Regions from separate parts of the Marinomonas sp. 15G6-16 genome, predicted to be linked through region 1. Evidence: predicted binding sites of a transcription regulator. Region 1 holds the regulator's gene; the other holds the start of a gene.
What was found. Region 1 encodes PhoB, which activates phosphate uptake and scavenging genes when phosphate is short. Its sites were predicted from a motif close to TGTCATANNNNTGTCANA; they were not measured.
Positions count from the first base shown of each region.

Region 2: a site for PhoB is predicted at 2,017-2,034, ahead of olsF (bifunctional ornithine lipid synthase OlsF). Genes of this name have one in related genera too.

Region 1 covers NZ_CM147916.1:1,783,750-1,786,914, reverse strand. Annotated here, with positions in the region: gene AC0L46_RS08660 (chorismate--pyruvate lyase family protein) at 1-38, shown strand, start outside; gene ubiA (4-hydroxybenzoate octaprenyltransferase) at 35-889, shown strand; gene phoB (phosphate regulon transcriptional regulator PhoB) at 974-1,669, shown strand; gene phoR (phosphate regulon sensor histidine kinase PhoR) at 1,666-2,994, shown strand; gene AC0L46_RS08640 (response regulator) at 3,062-3,165, opposite strand, start outside.
Region 2 covers NZ_CM147916.1:2,066,185-2,069,349, reverse strand. Annotated here, with positions in the region: gene AC0L46_RS09955 (sigma-70 family RNA polymerase sigma factor) at 16-591, shown strand; gene AC0L46_RS09950 (ChrR family anti-sigma-E factor) at 597-1,304, shown strand; gene AC0L46_RS09945 (hypothetical protein) at 1,431-1,613, shown strand; gene AC0L46_RS09940 (hypothetical protein) at 1,756-1,938, shown strand; gene olsF (bifunctional ornithine lipid synthase OlsF) at 2,091-3,165, shown strand, end outside.

The sequences.
Region 1 (3,165 bases):
ATATCAACCAACTAAAATCACCATTTGGTTTTATATGAATAAATTGAAAGTTTACCTAGAGCTAACGCGATTCGATCGCCCTATCGGGTCTTTGTTATTGATGTGGCCAACATTATGGGCGCTATGGCTCGCCTCTGATGGTATGCCTGATTGGCACCTCGTTGTTATATTCATTTTAGGCGTATTTAGTATGCGCTCTGCTGGCTGCGTAATTAATGATTATGCCGATAGAAAAGTAGATGGCAGCGTTGAGCGTACCAAGAATCGACCATTGCCTTCGGGTCGCGTATCTGCAAAAGAAGCTCTCGCGCTTTTCGCAGTACTTTGCACAGTAAGCTTTATTTTAGTTCTTTTCACTGACGTTCGAACCATTTTATTGTCATTTGTCGGATTAGGCCTTGCTGCACTTTATCCTTTTATGAAGCGATATACTCACTTACCTCAGCTGTTCCTAGGTTTGGCTTTTTCTTGGGCAATACCTATGGCGCACAGTGCTCAAGGCGGAGACTTAAGCGACCCTATACTTTGGATGCTGTTCGTTGCCAACTGCTTCTGGACGATCGCATACGATACCTATTATGCGATGACAGACCGCGAAGATGACCTCAAAGTCGGCATCAAATCGACAGCCATCTTATTTGGGGAGCACGACTTGCTTATCATTCTTTGTCTGCAAGGTCTGACTTTGTCTCTCTTAACTTGGGTCGGGTTACTGGCTGGATTAGGTTGGCCGTATTTTATTGCCCTTGTGTGTTGTGCAGGGTTATTTTATTTGCAATTTAAGCAGGCTCGGAGCCGTGATAAAGCCGCCTGCTTCCGATCATTTCTAGACAATAACCGCATTGGCTTTTGTCTCTTCGTTGGTCTAAATTTAAGCTATTTTCTGTAATATATGGCAAAGTTGTGACATTTTAACCAAACTGTCACATTTGGCGGCTTTAATAAAACCGTTCCTGAGATGAGGGTAGATCCTGTGACCGGTAAAAAAGTATTAATTATTGATGACGAGTCTTCAATACGCGAAATGATCGCGATTGCTCTAGAAATGGCAGGCTATGAATATTTAGAAGCCGAAAATATTCAGCAAGCCCACGAAATTATCGTCGACCATCGACCAGATTTAATTCTTGTTGATTGGATGATGCCTGGCGGCAGTGGGATTGAACTCACTCGTCGCTTGAAGAAAGACAACACAACGGCTGAAATTCCAGTCATCATGTTGACGGCGAAAAGTGAAGAAGACAACAAAATACAAGGCTTAGAGGTTGGTGCGGATGACTACATCACTAAACCTTTCTCTCCTCGTGAATTGGTCGCGAGATTAAAAGCCGTATTACGCCGAGCAACACCTCAAGGCATTGATGAACCGATTGAAATTGAAGGGCTAATGCTAGACCCTATCAGTCAACGAGTCACAATAGGGGCTCGCCCTTTGGATATGGGGCCAACGGAATACAGATTGCTAAAATTCTTAATGACACACCAAGAACGCGCCTACTCTAGAGCACAACTTCTAGATCAGGTTTGGGGTGGTAATGTCTATGTAGAAGAACGCACCGTTGATGTTCATATTCGTCGTTTACGCAAAGCCATTGGCAGCTCTCACGACTCCTTGATACAAACCGTTCGAGGAACAGGCTACCGATTCTCAGCAAAAAGGTCCGCATGAAAAACATTTGGCGAAATACCATACTAAGTTGGCTGTCAGGTCTTGCAGCTTGCATTGTCATTGGCCTGATCATTGGTCAGTTATTAGGGGTATTATTGCTGTATGTTTTAGGGTCTTTGTATTGGCAGCTGTACCAGCTTTATCAATTCCATAGCTGGTTACGCTATTCCAGTAAGGCGTCACCTCCGGAAGCCAGTGGCATTTGGGGAGACGTTTTTGATGCCGTTTACCGTTTGCAGAAAAAGCAACGTAAATCAAAACGTCGAATGCGCCAAGCATTAACGCGAATCGAAAGCTCGACGACCGCCTTAAAAGAAGGCGTGATTATGGCGGACAACCAAGGTAATTTAGAGTGGTGGAACAATTCTGCAGCTCACTTCTTTGGTCTTATGCGCCCTGTAGACCGAGGTCAGATAATCACCAACATCGTTCGCAGTCCGGAGTTTTTCCGCTATTTCTCACAAAAACGTTTTGGGGAACCACTGGTTATTAAATCCCCTGCAAAAGAAGGCGTTTATCTGGAAATACAAACAACACTGTACGATAAAAACGATCACCTTATTTTTGTCCGTGATGTCACTCGCTTACATCTTCTTGAACAAATGCGAAAAGACTTTGTCGCCAACGCCTCTCACGAGCTCAAGACACCTTTGACTGTAATTAAAGGTTATTTAGAAACCCTCGACATGTTTAAAGACAGTCTGCCGAAAAGCATGCAAAAAGGCATAGTGAACATGTCTGAGCAGTCTGAGCGCATGGAGCACCTTATTGAAGACTTGCTTCTTTTATCTCGCTTAGAAAGCGATGAAAAACGTGAAGAGAATCAGTGGCACAAAGTCTTAGACATTGTGCATTCGATTCAAAGTGCCGCGGAATCCATTGTGACTGAGCAGCACATCATCTCAGTCAAAATTCCTGCTGAAGCTTATGTCTACGGTTCTTACAAAGAGCTGTATAGCGCTTTTTCTAACCTAATCGTAAACGCCATCAAGTACTCACCGGATGGCGGCGAAGTGGAAATTAAATGGGAATCTAGCCATCTCAATGGTGTATTCTCTGTAAAAGATGCTGGTTTAGGAATAGACCCTAGACACATTCCTAGGCTCACTGAACGCTTCTTTAGGGTAGACAAAGGAAGAGGTTCAAAAACTGGAGGAACAGGCCTTGGGTTAGCCATAGTGAAGCATGTGTTGCTACATCACGATGCTAAGCTTCAAATCCGCAGCCAACCAGGTCATGGCAGTACTTTTTCCTGCTATTTCCCAGCCAACCGAACACAACATGAGTCTGTCTCGACTCTCATTTTCAAAGGCAATGAAAGCTAAGCTGCCTACAAAAAAATAGGGAAGCCATTTGCTTCCCTATTTATTACCTAAACACCTTCACGCCCGTTTATAAGCTGTTAAACAGTTGTGCGATAAAGTCTTCTTTTTCCTTGTCTTGGTCGATTAAGCTCAAGGTCACGGTTAAGAAGGTTGAATCATGCTTCTTCTCTG
Region 2 (3,165 bases), 280 kb from region 1:
TTTTCGGAGCTATTAATGGAACGCGCCACAGAACTAAAACACGACGATCAGCACCTAATGGACATTTTGGCCATTGCGGAGCACAGAGACCAAGCCGCACTGGTGCGCTTGTTTGATCACTATGCGCCAAAAGTAAGAGCTTTTTGCCTTGCAAAACAGCCAGGTGCCAACCTCATGGCGGACGATATCGCCCAAGAGGTCATGATTCGTATTTGGAACAAAGCACACACTTATAAAAAAGAGTCTGCTTCATTAAATACATGGGTTTTCACGCTAGCAAGAAATGCTCGTATTGATTACTTGCGTAAAAATAGCCGCCATCAGTCTGATATTGACCCTGAGTATTTATGGCAAAACGTGGTAGATGAAAATGCAGACCCGTTCAAAGATGCTCAACAACACAGAGATCAAGAACGTATTAGAGAAGGTCTAGATAAATTGCCAGCCGATCAAAAACAGGTTTTGGCCAAAGTTTATTTAGAAGGCAAAACGCACAAAGAAGCTGCGGAGGAATTATCGCTTCCATTAGGAACGATCAAATCCAGAGTTCGCCTCGCCTTACACAAACTCACTATTTACATTAAGAGGTAGTATCGATGACTCTTTATCATCCATCGATTGAAATGCTAACTGACTATGCTGCTGGCTCATTACCTTTGGCACATTCATTATGCGTGTCTGCTCATTTAGAGCATTGTCGCGAATGCCAACAACAGGTAAGAAAGCTAGAAATGGTTGGCTCTCATCTTTTTGATCAAGCAGTAACAGATCATCACCATCTTAATTCACTGAAAGAAAGCCTACTTAAGAAGCTAACGCAAGCCGAAAGCAAGCAGGACGAAGAAGTGCTTCAAGCTACAACTGAGCCAAAAACCACAGAAGAAAAGTTTTGGGATAACTACAAAATCCCAAACAGCTTACGCCAATTTATCAGCAACAGTTATGAAGAATTAAACTGGATGCGACTGTCGCCTTCATTCAAAATTGCGACGTTACACAATGAAAAAGGCGGCGCTCAAATTGCCTTAACCAGAGTGAAAGCTGGCTCGCATATGCCTCATCACGCTCACACGGGTGAAGAAATCACCTTGGTTTTAGAAGGCGCGTTCTCAGATGAAAGTGGCGTGTACCGCAAAGGCGACTTTATTAGTCGTGATGCGAGCCATAAGCATAAGCCTATTGTCACCAAGGACGCTGAATGTATTTGTTTAACCGTGCTCGATGCTCCGATTGAATTCACTGGTTGGTTGGCTCGACTGCTGAATCCAATTATTCGCCGATATCACCCTTATTCCGGAGCCTAACAGCGAATAGCCGTGATTTTCACAGTAAAACAGTAGCTTATGTGGCTAAACACTAACCAATAACAGGCAAGTTGACTGAATTTCTGATATAGTCCTTGTTCACTCAAATAACAAGGACTATTTATTATGGCAACTAAAAAGAAACAGCCAGCTGCTTCGGAAACTTCGGAATCCATTGAAAAGCAGATGCAGGAGTTCCTTGCTCGCGGTGGACAGATAGATAAAATCGACTCAGGTGTTAGCGGTCAATCTCAACTAACAGGCTCACGTCATATCTCTCTAGGTAACAGTAAAACAAAGGCACAATAAGCATTTGGGATTCCCTGAACTTATTGGCTTTTTCCATTTGTACGCCAACTCTATAAACGCTGTTTTAGAGAAAACTCTAAACAAACAATAGGTTGGCGCATCAAATTTATAAACCGACTTTTTATAGAACGAAAATCAACCTATGCTAACAGAATCAGATCGCGCTTTTTTTCGCCCTAAATGGCGACGAGTCACAGCCACTGTATTTTGTGCTGCTTGGTCGGTTCTTGAATGGGTTTCTAACGAGCCATTCTGGGCAGTGGTTGCTGCTGGTTTTACCCTTTATTGTCTTTGGAATTTTTTCTACACGTACAAAGACGAATAAGACTTTTTCTAAATAAACGATTCCTTCTCCTCTCGACTGTATTTCACATACAAACTGGTCACATTTTCGACATACAATTGTCACCTAGCTGTCACATTTTCACTCTACTCTCCTATAAGACATAAAAATTCTTTTTAGAGCGGAGCAACACTGTGATACAAGTCGAGCAAATGATTGCTAACAAATCACCTCAATTTTTCGACAAAAGCCCCCTTATTACACGCCCTACGTTAAGCGTCTTAAAACGCTTATTCCACGAAAGTGAAGTAAACCAATTCCTGGAAAAAAACGACGGCTGTGTCGGCTTCGAATTTATTGATCGTGTGTTAGATCATTTCAACTTTAGTTATCACGTAAGCCAAGTAGATCGCCGCAACATTCCTGCAAGCGGACGCACAATGATCATTGCCAATCACCCTCTTGGCGCCTTGGACGGATTGGCTCTGTTAAGATTGGTTGGCGAAATTCGCCCTGATGTAAAAATCGTCGCAAATGATTTGCTCATGGGATTTGATGGATTAAGAAACCTTGTTTTGCCTGTCGACAACATCGGCGGCAAAACAGGTCGTCAGCAACTCAAAGCCATTATGAGTTGTCTGCACAATGAAGAAGCCGTGATTATCTTCCCTGCTGGCGAAGTGTCGCGTATTTCTCCAAGTGGTGTAAAAGACCAAAAGTGGAATCAGAACTACCTCAAACTGGCACAAAAAACCAACAGCCCGTTATTGCCTGTTCACATTGGTGGCCGTAACTCTATGTTGTTTTACACCAGCTCAATTGTCTATCGCCCTCTTTCCACCATCCAACTTGCTAATGAAATGTTCCGTCAAAAAAACCGTAGAATTCCTATGCAAGTCGGTCAAGCCATTCCGATTCAAGAATTAGCACAGCTGCCACTTAGCGATAAAGAGAAAAACAAACTGGTTAAACGCCATTTATATCGCATAGCAAAAGGCAAAAAACCATTACTAAAAACCGAGAAAACCGTCGAACATCCTCAAAATCGACAGTTAATCAAACACGAACTGAAACAATCCGAACACCTTGGCAGCACCAAAGACAACAAACAAATCTATCTTTTTGATTACGATCCAATGTCTGTGACCATGAAAGAAATTGGCCGTTTACGTGAAATTGCCTTCCGCAAAGTCGGTGAAGGCACAGGCGAACGCTCAGATTTGGATAAGTTCGACCAACATTACCGCCACTTAATCCTTTGGGATGAAG